2 regions of the Paenibacillus sp. GCM10027630 genome follow, and region 2 is predicted to be linked to the other one. Evidence: riboswitches for the same ligand, from Rfam matches in the RefSeq annotation. Region 2 holds a riboswitch; the other holds the start of a gene.

Region 1 (7,320 bases), on a different contig from region 2:
CAGTTTCTTCGGTTTATCCGTAGGTTGATCCTTATTTATATCCATCGATGGCACCATCCAATTTTTTTGAAATAAAGTTTTATCGTTCTTTACTATTTTAGCTAATAATCCTCGATTTGCAAACATATACATGCTTTAGATGCTTGTCAACGGGGTGAAAATGAGATGAAAAAACAACTCGGCAATCGAACTGCACAATGGTGTTTTCTTATTGTACTGGCCTGTGGAGCATCTTGGATAAGCCAAGCCCTCCTACCTTACGGTTATGACAACCAGCCTGCTCCCTCCACTACCAACCTGAAAGCGGACAGCAGCCCTCTCAGCTCTATGATCGTAAAACCTGCAGCGCTGGCATCCCGATCCACCAAAGGAGCACCAAACTTCCAGCAATTCCAGCTGGACTTATCCAAGGCCGACGGTTCTTCTTTAGGCCTCCAACCAGAAGCAAGGCCCACTATGGCAAATGCTAACGAACCATCCTCTTCAGCTGGACAACCGCCTGCCCCACCCGGACTCCCGGCCAAGCCTTTGGAGAAGCCGGCACCCAAACCTCTGAGCAATCGGATTGTAGAGTACCACATGAATGTGGAGTTGGATGCACAAGGAAAGATGCTCACGGGTACTTCATCGTTAACTTGGAAAAATCCCGGAAAATTGCCTGTTCAAGAAATTTATTTCCATTTGTACCCCAATGCTTTTAATTCTCCAAAAACGACCTTCATGAAAGAATCCGGAGGCAGGCTCCGGGATGATAAGAGCACGTCCAACAACAGAGGAGGCATGGACATTTCGAGCATCAAGACGCTGGATGGAGAAGAACTGCTTTCCCGCATCGAGTATGTGCAGCCAGACGACGGTAATAAAGATGACCGTACATTAATGAAGATAAAATTGCCTAAGGCTGTCAATTCCGGCGATAGCGTAACTCTTGATTACGTATTTTCGGTCAAGCTCCCCGCGGTTTTTGCACGAATGGGCTATGCGGATGACTTCGTGATGGCCGGTCAGTGGTTTCCCAAGGTTGCAGTGTACGAGCCAGCAGGCTCACGCGGAAGAACATCAGAGGGCTGGAACCTGCACCAGTACCACGGCAACTCCGAGTTTTACGCAGACTTCGGTATTTATGACGTTCGCATCAAAGTCCCTTCCAGCTATATCGTTGCAGCCACCGGATTTCCGATCAAGCCGCCTGCCGATGACGGCAAAACAAAAACATATGCTTTTTACTCCGATGATGTACATGATTTCGCTTGGGCTGCATCTCCTAACTTCATTTATTATGAAGAACCCTATGCGACTCCAAATCTACCGGGAGTTAAGATTAAGCTGTATCTCGACCCCAAACATGAGCAATTGAAAACCCGCTATATGACGGCCGCCAAAAAGGCACTCGCTCGTTACTCCCAGTGGTACGGCAGCTACCCTTACGCCACGCTATCCATCGTTGTCCCTCCAGAAAACGGAAATGGCGCCGGTGGCATGGAGTATCCTACACTGATTACCGGCTGGGGTGCGGGAGACAAAGAACCGGATTTAGAGCTGGAGCGAGTTATCGTTCACGAAATTGGCCATCAGTTCTGGTATGGGATGGTCGCCAGCAACGAATTCGAGGAAGCTTGGCTAGACGAAGGGTTCACTTCATACACCGAGGATAAATTAATGGAGCTCGAATATGGCGTGAAGCCGAATCTAACGGTTGAGTCGAGCTATATCACAGATCCAGAGGCGCTTAAACAAAACTCTTGGAATTACAGTGGCCATGGAAAATACGCAGAAAATGTGTACACGCGTGCCAAGCTGGTTTTGGAATCTATTGAGTCGCAAATAGGCAGTGCTACGATGGACCGTGTCATGCGTGCGTATTTCCAGAAATGGAAGTTCAAGCATCCCACAACCTCTGATTTTCAAGCTGTGCTTGAAAGTACGACGAAAAGAAGCTGGGATGAATTTTTCAAGCAGTACGTTTATGGCGGATTTATGGTTGATTATTCCGTGGCTGGGATCAAATCCAAGAAGGTTATTCGGGATGGTCAAATGGTTTATGAAAATACAGTACAAATCCAAAAGCTTGGGGGTACTTATCACAACATCCCTATTCGTTTTCATTTTGCTGACGGCTCCCAAATCGACAAAGTATGGGATGGTATAGACAGTGACGTCCAATTTAAATTAAACCATCCGGCTCAGCTGGACTGGGTCGCCATTGATCCACAGCATACTATCATACTGGAGAACAAACGGATAAACAGCTTTTTGAAAACTAACGTCGATAGCAAGCTAACCGCTCGTTGGAATTTAGGCGTCGTCAAATTAATGGAGACCCTATTCAGTTGGGTCGCTTGGTGAGGTGTGCAATCCATGTTGAAAACGATGAAAACAGGCTGGACAATGGCATGGCATCAGCCTTTTGCTGTATGCGCGCTGTTTATCTACAATCTGATCTGGGGACTTGTCCTATACAGCATGATCCGCTCTGTTGTTGTTCCTCTCCTCCACCGCTATCCAGGCAATGACCTGTCTCGGGAAGCGGTTCAGCTATTCTGGGTCGAGGGGCAGTTTCAAATCATGAAAACCGACCTCATTCAATACTACTTATGGTGGGGATGCGCACTGCTTGCTGCACGCATGCTGCTTAGTCCGCTTTTAAACGCCGGGATTTACTACTCAGTAGAGCATACAGAGATGAATGCAGGCTATCGATTCGTTCAAGGAATACAGAAGCTTGGCCTTCCGTTTCTAGGGCTGTATATATTGCAGATATTGCTAAGCGCGGCTCCACTCTATCTATTAGTACCAAAGGTCTTAGATGGCTACAACAAACATCTCACCCTAGAATCTCTAGCTTGGAGTATACTTCCACTCATAGGCGGATACCTGCTGTATTTGTTCCTGCTGCAAACGGCATTCATGTATGTACAATTCGGCAAGCTGAACGGAAAATCATCGGCACATTCGCTTCGGCTACTGCTTCGTAATACATTACCGGTGCTTCTGCTAGCCTTCACCTTACTGCTGATTACAGTTGCGATATCCGCTGCAGTGATGACGTCGGCGATGATATGGGCTGGTTTTGCAGCTGTAGCAGGGGTGCAGGCCTACCGCTTCATTCACATGTTTTGCAAAATGTGGGCGATCACCTCACAGTATGCGTTATGGAACGCCAACGAAGAATAAAAGAAAAAAGAAGGACTTAGGCTGCCTCAACGGCAGTTTAAGTCCTTTTTTGCGTCCATTTATACGATGTAATAAATAGGCTATTCAACCAGTGTCTTATGTCCTAATATTTTCCTTTTACGCGCGTCTGTCGAAGGAAAACAACTTCAGCTTTAGGTTATTTTTGTAAATAAAAAAAAGATTTTGTCGAATATGCATACCTGATATGGAGTGGAACTATAAAAAGATGACGCTTTCATTCGTTGGAAGCCGCCAAAAATAAGCCTTTATCGAATTTTCATGTAATGTTTCAGGTTTCGCCCTTTTAATTGTGAACATTTTGTGACTAAAGGAGGATTTTTTTATTTTTAATCGAATTTTAGTATTCAGAGCAAGAAAATAATACATAATGCCGAATTTCCGCTCCAAACGGAAAACGGGGGATCCAATCTTGGGTGAATTGATCTCGCTTCATAGTGATCATAGGGAACCTTCAACCGAACCCTCAAGCTAACCTCGTAGGCACCGGAAGGGGAACATCTTTTTGAAGAAGTTTTTTGGTATTGCCATGTCTTTAGCTCTATTTTTTACGATTCAAGTTGGGAGCGCCTCCGCCGAAACACCTATGAGTCAAGCCGTTAATGATGGACTTGGTTCGCCGTATAAAAGTGGCGGCACTACTAAAAAAGGCTTTGATTGCTCCGGCTACACCGCATTCGTCTTCGATAAGCTTGGCATCAGTCTGCCGCATCAATCCAAATCACAGGCAGCTCTCGGTACCACAGTGAGTCAAGATGAGCTTCGGGCAGGCGATCTTGTGTTCTTTGACACAGAAAACAAGGTAAATAAAGGCGTCAGCGGAATTTCTCACGTAGGTGTCTATGTAGGAGACGGAAAGTTCTATCATTCCGCTACTGGCAAAGGTATTTCCATCAATAAGCTCAGCGAAGCTTATTATGTGAAAACCTACGTTACGGCTAAACGCATTTTATCAGATGAGCAATATGCAGATGTGATGACCGACAACTGATCTAGAACAATCATGAACGATTTCTTTTCATTGAAGTCCTCAGTGCTTGCACCAACGCCCTCGCGTTGGACAAGCCTGCAGGGCTTTCTTTCTTTATATACGCTTTATTACCTCACCGGTTGCACGGCGAATCACAATTGGAGGTATTTGGATGATTCTTTTTCTTCACCGTAAGGATCTGCGGGTAAACGACCTGCCCGCCTTCGATTATATACTCGCTCGACGCAAACCAAGCCTGCATGTGCTCATCCTCGATCCGCACCTTCTGCAGCAGGATCGCTACCGCGAGCACAGCGGAATCAATTTCCTGCAGCACGCAGCGCGGCTGCAGGAGCTATACCGCGCAGCCGGACGTCAGCTGCACATGCTCTACGGCAATCCCGCGGAAGTTCTGCGCGGGCTTATGCAGTCGCATCCTGTGGAGGAGCTCGTGTTTCACGAGGACCACACTCCTTATGCGACGCAACGTGATCAGCAGCTGCGGGAAGTGGCGCAGGCTGCCGGGGTAGCCGTTACATCGTTCGACGAGCTGGCGCTCGCGAACCTGCGCGATTTCCAGCGCTGGACAGGACGCAGCGAGCCGTACAAGGTATTCACGCCGTTCTACCGGAAGTGGAGCGAGTATCTGCTCCGCTTCTACCGACCGGCATCGCCCGTGCACTTGCGCGAGCTTGCCGCAGCGGAGCTCGCGCCCGGCGCAGCTGCGGCGCATTCGCTGCCGCCTGAGCTTGCGGCAGCGCTTAGCGGCCATGCCGCGACAATCGCGCACGCAGGCGGGCCGGGCGCCGCTGTGGCAGCCCATCCGCTGCGCGTGCTGAGCGGCTTCCTCGCGGAGCGGCTGCCCGGCTACGCCGCAGGGCGCGACCGCTACGCGCAGGACGCCACGAGCCGGCTCAGCCGGCACGTCAATGTCGGCGCGCTCTCCGTGCGCGGCGTGTACGAGATGCTGCTCGAGCACGAGCAGCGGGAAACTTGGCTGCGCCAGCTGGCTTGGCGCGACTTCTACCTCTACCAAGCCCGTCTTGATCCGGACTTCTATTGCTATGAGAAGCGTTACGATCTCTCAACGCTCGACCAACGTCACTTCCAAGCCTGGTGTGAGGCGCGCACCGGCATTCCTGTCATTGACGCTGCCATGACAGAATTGAACACAACAGGCTGGATGCCTAATCGGCTGCGAATGATTACCGCCATGTTTTTGACCAAAAATCTGCTCTGCCCCTTTCCTTACGGCGAGCAGTATTTTCGCTTCAAGCTTAGCGATTATGATAATACGCTTAACCGCGGCGGCTGGCTATGGTGCGCTTCTCTAGGATTTGACGCGGCTCCCTACTTTCGCATCATGAATCCGGTCACCCAATCGGAAACACACGACCCTGAAGCGACCTATATTCGGCAATGGCTGCCTGAATTGGCGAATCTGTCGGATAAAGAAATTCACAAACCACGTCCGGGATCAATTGTTGACTTGAAATTATCAAGAGCTCGTGCTATCGAAGTGTATCAAAGATTTTACGAAGCAAATAAGCGTATATTTTCATGATTTTTTCAAATATTAGGTATATTTACCTAGTTAATTTACTGGTTTATTATTTTTAAAATAGTTTTTTCTATTATTTTTCAATAAGGCATAAAAAAAATGTCGAACCATGTCGATATAATATCATTAAGAAAACATTGGGTACGGGGGGATTTATTATATGACATGGTTTCGCAATCTTAAATTGTCTATAAAGCTTAGTATTACAGTTGGCCTGGTTCTTTTGTTAGTTTTTTCCGGTCTCATTTACACCAATCTGGATCAGCTTTATAAGGTCAGCCTGGAAAAAGGAGAATATGAAGCACAGGAAGCCGGACAAGAGTTTTCAAGTTCATTCAAAAGTGAATTACTCGACCTCCAGGGCACTCTAGAGACACTTTCCGGTATATTGCTGGATGCCAGAGCTCAGAAAAAGCAATCACGCGAGGATATCGTTGAAATGCTTAAGCACAGGATTGAGGAACAGGATAACATTATGGGTCTTTATACCTTATGGGAACCTAATGCTTGGGACAATAACGATAAGCTAAACATTAATAAAAAGCCTTATGACGATGCGACAGGGCGATTCATCCCTTACCTCCTCCGTAATGAGGGCTCCGTAACTATTGAACCACTTCATGATTATGATAAAGATGGAGCGGGAGATTATTACCAGCTGCCTAAACGCTCCAAAAAGCTAACTCTTCTTGATCCATATAACTACAATGCCGGAGGAAAAGATGTTCTTATGACCTCTATTGTTTACCCGATTGTAGACAAGCAAGGCAGCTTTCTCGGTATTATAGGCATGGACCTATCTCTGGATAGGCTGCAGCAAAAGGCTGAAGCTGTAAAACCGCTAGGAGGCTATGTAAGCATCATCTCCAATAAAGGTTCTTATGTATCCCATGGTTCCAGCAAGGACTGGATCAACAAGCCCTATGCGGATAATCCGGAAAAAGTAGCTGCCTGGGAAGTTATGAAAAAATCAGGGGCATATCGATATTACTCCGGAAACTCACAAGGTGCCGTCGTGCTTCGTATTATTGAGCCACTTCATCTTAACGGCTCCAACGAAACCTGGTATGTCGAAACGGTCGTCCCCAAAGAACGTATTCTGGAAACGTATCAAAAGAGTATGACTACCTCCATCACTATTGCGATTATATCCTTGCTGCTCATAGGTGCTTTGCTCGCAATCATTATAAAAATAGTTGTCGTGCAGCGAGTTCAAGCTGTTTCAGCTTTGCTGCAACGTCTGGCTGAAGGTGACTTCACCAAATCGCTTGAGATGAAGCCAAGCAAGGATGAATTCGGTGTTATGGCCGTACATTTTAACAATATGATTGCCAAGCTCAGAAGCATGCTTCAGCTGGTCTCCGACATCTCGATGTCAGTTGGCGCAACCTCCCAGCAGCTGACAGCCAGTGCCGAACAAACGGGTCGCGCGGCAGAAACGATTACCGAGGCGATTCAAGAGGTAGCTGCCGGCGCCGAGATCCAAGAAAGCAACGCCAGCGATACCTCCACAGCCATGACGGAAATGGCTACTGGTGTACAGCGTATTGCTGAATCCTCGTTGAGCGTCACCGAATCTGCTATAGATGTCACCCAG
Region 2 (7,320 bases):
GGAGCATAGTTATTAGTCCCGGAAGCTTCCGCTTTATAATCGATACTCGATACCCTACCCTCGAAAAACTTCGGATCAGTAACCTTTTGCCCGATCAGCTCCGAACCGACGATTTCTCCCTTACTATTGTAAATCATGCTGCCGTTGGCCTTTCCCGGCATGAGCACTTGAGCAATACCTGTGCATACCAGCGGGTATACAATGCCGCATAAAACGATAAACACAAGACTCGCGCGAATGGCGATTCCCAGAGACAACCTGGCCGTTTCAGTTCCTGCCTGTGCCGATTTATTCATCCTTTTCCAACCTCTTTTCTCTATACTAAAAGCTCAGCTAAGCATTCCAACGCATGTTAGATCCAAACGTGAACGATAAGGTCAATCAGTTTAATGCCTACAAAAGGAACAACGATACCTCCGAGACCATAAATCAGAATATTTCGCTGCAGCAGCTTCGTAGAGCTCATTGGCTTATAAGCTACGCCCCTCATCGCCAGCGGAATCAGCAGCGGAATAATAATGGCATTAAAAATTAATGCCGATAAAATCGCCGACATCGGAGAACCCAGTCTCATGAGGTTCAGCGCCTCCATCTGAGGAATCGCCAATGTAAACATGGCGGGAATGATTGCAAAATATTTCGCCACATCGTTGGCAATACTGAAGGTTGTTAAAGCTCCGCGAGTCATAAGCAGTTGCTTGCCAATGGCAACGACCTCGATAATCTTCGATGGATCGGAATCCAGATCGACCATGTTCGCCGCTTCTTTAGCCGCTATAGTGCCGCTGTTCATAGCTAGCCCTACGTCTGCCTGGGCCAGCGCAGGAGCATCGTTGGTTCCATCCCCTGTCATCGCAACCAGCTTTCCTTCCGCCTGCTCTCTGCGGATAACCGCGATTTTATCCTCCGGCTTACTCTCGGCAATAAAATCATCCACACCCGCTTCACGAGCAATGGTTGCCGCCGTTAAAGGATTATCGCCTGTGCACATAATCGTTTTGATACCCATTCTACGAAGCTGCTCGAACCGCTCTTTCATACCGGGCTTCACGGTATCCTTCAAATAGATCAATCCGAATATTTGATTATCTACAGCTACTGCAAGAGGTGTGCCGCCTTCTGAGGCGATCGCATTGCTTTTGACATCCAAATCACTTGGAATCGTGCCTCCAGAGGCTTCCACCCATTTCTTCACCGCATCGACGGCACCTTTACGAACCTTGCGCCCGTCTGTCAGATCAATCCCGCTCATCCGCGTTTCAGCCTTGAATTCAATAAATTCTCCGCCAGCCGCAAGTCCTTCGTTATAAGCCAAGCCTTGCTTCTTCATTAACTCCAGCACGGATCGCCCTTCCGGTGTCTCATCCTTCATGGAGCTGATTGCCGCCCATTCGCCCAGTACTCTTACATTGTCGGAGCCGACTGGAATAAACTCACTTGCCATCCGATTACCAAAAGTGATGGTCCCGGTTTTGTCGAGAATCATCGTATTAATATCTCCTGCGGCTTCCACTGCTTTACCTGACATGGCGAGAACATTAAATTGAGTTACCCGATCCATACCAGCTATTCCTATAGCGGACAGCAAGCCACCGATCGTTGTAGGAATCAAGCAGACCAGCAGGGAAATCAATACCGGTATTTGCAATTCAATTTCCAAAAATTTAGCAATGGGAGCCAAGGTGACGACTACGATCAAGAAAATCAGTGTCAAGCTCGAAAGCAATGTGTTCAAGGCAATTTCATTCGGCGTTTTTTGCCGTTTGGCCCCTTCAACCAGAGCGATCATCCGGTCGATAAACGATTCTCCCGGATCGCTCGTAATTCGAACCTTAATCTTGTCGCTGACTACTCGCGTACCGCCAGTTACAGAGCTGAAGTCGCCGCCAGCTTCTTTAATAACAGGGGCAGACTCACCTGTAATCGCTGACTCATCAACGGACGCAAGTCCCTCTATCACTTCACCGTCACCAGGAATCATCTCGCCTTGCGAGACTACTACGATGTCGCCCTTGCGAAGCTCTGTTGACGGAATTTCCTTCAAGCCCCCGTTAACTACTTTTATCGCGGTAATCTCTTGCTTCGATCTTTTCAACGAGTCAGCCTGAGCCTTCCCCCGCCCTTCTGCCAGAGCTTCCGCAAAGTTAGCGAACAGCACGGTAAAAAGCAGGATCACAAATACGGTAAGGTTAAAGCCTATGCTATCCTCCGTACCAAAATATCCAGGCAAAATGGTCATCAATAAAACAATGAGCGTACCTACTTCAACCACAAACATCACTGGATTTTTCATCATCGTGACCGGGTTCAGCTTCACAAAGCTATCTTTAACGGCATTTGCAACAATATCACCGGATAATAATTTTCGTCTATTCGTATTCATTTGTAGTTATCCACCTCTTCCATTTCCATTAACGGATCGTCAAATACTCTGCGATCGGCCCGAGCACAATACCAGGCAAGAACGTCAAAGCCCCTATAATCAATACAGTTCCTACGAGAATACCGGCAAACAGACGGTTATCGGTGCGGAAAGTCCCGATGGTCTCAGGAACCCATTGCTTGCGCAGCAGGGAACCGGCCACGGCCAGCATTGCTACCATGGAAACGTAGCGGCCAAACAGCATAACAAGCCCCGTTGAAATATTCCAAAACGGAGTATTGTCTCCAAGTCCCTCGAAGCCCGATCCGTTATTGGCGGCTGAAGATGTATACTCGTACAGCACTTGCGAAATGCCGTGGAAAGAAGGATTAGAAACCCCTGCTTTCCCCAACTCCGTGGCCAGCGCGATAGCTGTCGGAGCCAGAATGATCAGCGGATGCGCTAGAATCGCAATCGCAATCAGCTTCATCTCGCGCGCTTCTATCTTCCGGCCCAGAAACTCCGGTGTTCGGCCGACCATCAGCCCTGCAAGGAAGACCGCCAAAATAGCATACATAAGCATATTGACCAATCCTACGCCTTTACCGCCAAATACACAGTTCAGCATCATTAAGGCTAATGGAGTGATGCCTCCAAGCGGCGTCAGTGTGTCATGCATATTGTTTACACTGCCAGTGGTAGCCGCTGTGGTTACCGTTGTAAACAATGCCGATTGGGCGATTCCAAAGCGTGTTTCTTTCCCTTCCATGCTGCCTTGAGAAGCGTCGATACCCAGCTTATTGAGTACCGGATTTCCACTGGATTCCGCTGCATACGATAGCGAGAGGAACATGACAAACAAAATCATCATAGCCGAGAAAATAACCCAGCCTTGCTTGCGATTTTTGGCGAACAAGCCGAACGTATAAGGAAGTGCGGCAGACAATACCCACATCGACAAAATTTCAATGACGTTGGTCAACGGGTTCGGATTTTCGAACGGATGGGCTGAGTTGACTCCGAAAAAGCCGCCCCCATTTGTGCCCAAATGCTTAATAGATTCCAGTGAGGCAACCGGCCCTATGGCGATTTGCTGCCCCGTTCCCTCGAGCCCTGTTGCCGTTATAGTAGGCTGCAGCGTCTGCGGCACTTGCAAAGCCACAAGAAGCAGGGTAACCGCAAAGGCAAGCGGGAAAAACACACGAACATGAGCTTTCACAAAATCCTCGAAGAAGTTACCGATGGTTTCTCCTTTACTGGTAATCCCTCTTATAAAAGCTATCGCCACTGAAAAGCCTGTCGCTGCCGAGGTGAACATCATCATCATGATGACCGCCATTTGCGAGAAATAGGACAACCCGGACTCTCCGCTGTAATGCTGCAGGTTCGTATTGGTCATGAAGCTGATGACCGTATTGAAGGTCAGCGTTTCTTCCATATTGTCAATTCCGTTCGGATTTAAAGGCAGATACTTTTGCATTCTCAATATCAAATAGCTGACAGCAACGAGCACAATATTAGTAATGATAAAACTGAGCGCATACGTTTTCCAGGTCATGCCTTTTCGTTCTTTCAAGCCAATCAGTGAAAATATAGGTTTTTCTATAAAGGAGAACCATTTGTCCGTCCGGTTAGCTTCATTCGAAAATACGTGATACAGGTAGGTCCCCACCGGCTTAACCAGCAGCGCCAGAATCACAATGACAACGGCAATTTGTAAAATGCCCATAGTTAATTACTTCCCTTCCTAAGCCTATCTGTTTTTTATCAAAATTTTTCCGGATTAATCAGCGCGTAGGCCAAGTAAACAAAAATAAATACAGTAAATATCACGACGACTATCATTTACGGTCGCCTCCCGATTCCTGGATCACTCTTCCGCACCAGGACAGAAATCCTGTGAACAGCGCATAGGTCACTACTAGCATTAAAACCATGTAGAGATCCAACATGTATATTCCCTCCATTAATATCATTAAGATTGCTGACTATTTATCCGACATGCGACTGAACCAGGAAAGAAACATCCTCACTGGTCGTATGAATCACATAAGTGGCGCCGAGCCCTTTATAAATAAGACGCGGGTTACTCGTGTGTGTAATCACATAAATAGGCTTTACCGTCCAGCTGCGGCATATTTGAATGTAACGGCAGCATAAGTTCATGCTCTGTTCAAAAAGAAATATTTTACCGATAGGTAATTCTGGAATTTTCCATTTGGCTTGTTCAATAGTATCTATCAAAATGATATTTTTTACACCCAGACCATCCAGCCGCTGCTTCTCCCCTTTATTGTTAGCAATGGCGGCGAATGGCAATCCTTGCCGGATCAACTGGCATATGAATCCTTCACCGGTCTTGTTAGGCGCAGATACCAAAATAAATTCTTGCTGTTCCATTTCGATTTTCCTCCTTTTTTCCCCGAAAAGAAGGCAACCAACTATCCTCCAAAAGTGACACGAAGCTCTATAGTGAATTCCGATTACTTTTGGGGGAGCCCCCAATTATCTGCAGAAATTTGCTTCGCTTCATTCTTTAAGCGCAACAAAAAGAAGCCTGCGAAAAGAGGTGAACTCTTCTCGCGGCTTCCTAAGGCACAGAAAATTAAACCGTGTCTTACCCACGACAATCGTTGCCTCTCTCGATACGCTTACGAGGTTAGCTGTCGGATTCGGGCGTGAGAGTCGCCCTACCTGCAGGTATACTTCCAGCATACCTTGCAGGATTCACCCCATGAAGCTTGCCCGATACTTGTGTCTGACTTACAGACTAATGAAGTATCCTGCGCTCCTTTGGTTCCCCCGTTCCTTTTCCATTCAAGGACTCAGCGATAAAGATGCATGTTCATTTTACTGATGAAATAGTGTACCTAAAGCTGTTTGCTTTCAACTTATACGAATCAGTTCAAGCTTAAAAGTTTTTACTACCCAACGCCTACGAGGTTAGCTGACGGATTCGGATGGTGAGAGTCACCCTACCTGGATGCAAACTTGAGTGCATCTTCAGGATTCACCCCAAACGACTTGAAATACGGCTCTCACACCGTATTGGCATCGTTTTGTTGGTTCCCCCATTTTCCCTGTTATTAGGAAATTAAGCGGTTAGAATTGGAAACTTTGTTGTAAATCATGAGTCGTATCATACTCCTGTAGCTTAACACTGTAAATAAAGCATGACTTTCAAATGCGTCTATAACGGATAGCTAGAACCTCTTAATAAGGTTCATTCTTCAATTTACTGCATCTACCTCACTCTATCTCCATTTTTAAAGGAATTATCAAAAAACATAGCATAACCTAGCATTAGGGTAGATAATAAACGCTAACCTCAGTTGAATTCGCTTACATCTGCTTATACAGCAGAAATAACTAAAATAACCTCCTGATTGACGGTTTACAATATGCTCCAGTCAGCGTATGATACGTTTCAATAACTTCATATTTTATTTTCACGCTTAATTCCCGCATAGGGAAACGGGGGACCCACTTAAAGCCATCTTAGTATAGATGGTTCACGGGGTGAATCCTTACAGGTATGCCAACACATATCTGCTGGTAGGGCGCTCTCAAGCCCGAATCCGACAGCTAACCTCGTAAGCGAATTGAGAGAGAACCAACGATCGTGCTATTCCTAACCAGCTTGTCAGGAAGCCCGTGAGTAGAGATTCTCTGCTCTCCGGGCTTTTTTTTGTTGTCCAAAACAAATAACAAGGAGTGTATTCATTATGTTAAAGCTTGCTGACCCTCTGGATGCTCCATCCGACCGAACCCTGGAAGGCTTTAAAATTGGTTCCATGGAAATTTATCAATTTGATTGTCTTCTATTAAAAAGACGAATTCCGCAAGTCACAAACGAATGCGCATGCGGCTTGCTAAAAATATCGAGCAATGGAATCAACGGCTGGGAGGAATGCATCCTGCCTTCCTACGGGAGAAAATTCGACCTGATCCCATGGGCTTCTGTGTTCATTAAGTTAAAAGGACTTTCCGTACTTGAAGCCATGGCCTTCATCCAAAACAAACAGGAAGCATGGGGACAAGACCGCTGCTCGCTGGCCTATTCCGCTCTTCAGGATCTAATTAATCAGCTTCAAAAAACGGATATAACCCGTCCGCAAAAGGAAAACGGTATTGTACTGGAGCGTTCTTACTTGATTGATCAATCGCGATCCTATTTTTCCTTTTAAGCAAAATAACCTATTATATAGTAAGGGAAGGGATCATTCCATGAGTATTTTATATTTCATTGTAGTTTTCATTTTATTATGCCAGTGGATTTATTGGTTGATTTCACGTTACCCCGAAATACGCAAAATGCGGCGTGAAAAAAAGCGGATATATCGGCTCGGTGCCTTGTCTTTATTTATAGTTTCCTTGATCTTAAGCTACGTCCTTGCACAAGCGGCGGCTGTAATGCCCGTTTCCCAAATGACATCATTAACCTTCATTACGACTTTGTTTATCGGGCTAGTTTGCATCCTTTGCCTTAGAGTCTACATAATGAACAGCAGACAAGTATTCCGGTCAACCTGCTACTCAGGCATGTTTTTCTCGTTCTTTCTAATAGCTATGGAGCTATTTTGTTTTATTATGCTGTTGTAAAGGTGTCCTCCAATGCATTGCAAAAAAGAGGCTGTCCCAAAAGGATCTCAGTGAATGAATCAGCCCAAACTATGTACAAAGACGCCTCCAAAACCACCATGTAAGCGGAAATGGAAGCGTCTTTTTTGTAGGGAAATTCCCATCAGAGTGGGGGTTCGAAAATCCAAAAATGAGTCCGGCCGCTTTTTGGATGTTACTTAAGTGATGGGGCGGCTGCTTTCAATCTAGAGGAGACCATGATTTGTCGGGCCGCTGCGGAAGGAAAGAAAATAGATGGAAATTGTAACGCTAATCTAGCGTGGATATCGCCTGAAATCAATCTAACTGGAAAAACTAACTCTAATAGAGGGGAAATG

What was found. A riboswitch is a leader RNA that binds a small molecule or an ion and turns the genes downstream of it on or off. The one in region 2 is predicted to bind cyclic di-AMP.
Region 1: another riboswitch for cyclic di-AMP. It lies ahead of ACFQ0C_RS24135 (C40 family peptidase); the one in region 2 lies ahead of ACFQ0C_RS27410 (hypothetical protein).

What each region holds. Positions count from the first base shown of each region.
Region 1 is NZ_JBHTGY010000050.1:29,832-37,151, forward strand. It holds gene ACFQ0C_RS24120 (YwhD family protein) at 1-45, opposite strand, end outside; gene ACFQ0C_RS24125 (M1 family metallopeptidase) at 166-2,346, shown strand; gene ACFQ0C_RS24130 (hypothetical protein) at 2,359-3,174, shown strand; cyclic di-AMP (ydaO/yuaA leader) riboswitch at 3,554-3,693, shown strand; gene ACFQ0C_RS24135 (C40 family peptidase) at 3,698-4,183, shown strand; gene ACFQ0C_RS24140 (cryptochrome/photolyase family protein) at 4,335-5,726, shown strand; gene ACFQ0C_RS24145 (methyl-accepting chemotaxis protein) at 5,884-7,320, shown strand, end outside.
Region 2 is NZ_JBHTGY010000056.1:40,234-47,553, reverse strand. It holds gene kdpC (potassium-transporting ATPase subunit KdpC) at 1-296, opposite strand, end outside; gene kdpB (potassium-transporting ATPase subunit KdpB) at 353-2,383, opposite strand; gene kdpA (potassium-transporting ATPase subunit KdpA) at 2,412-4,091, opposite strand; gene kdpF (K(+)-transporting ATPase subunit F) at 4,130-4,207, opposite strand; gene ACFQ0C_RS27410 (hypothetical protein) at 4,355-4,762, opposite strand; cyclic di-AMP (ydaO/yuaA leader) riboswitch at 4,995-5,203, opposite strand; cyclic di-AMP (ydaO/yuaA leader) riboswitch at 5,280-5,473, opposite strand; cyclic di-AMP (ydaO/yuaA leader) riboswitch at 5,805-5,978, shown strand; gene ACFQ0C_RS27405 (hypothetical protein) at 6,088-6,549, shown strand; gene ACFQ0C_RS27400 (hypothetical protein) at 6,590-6,964, shown strand.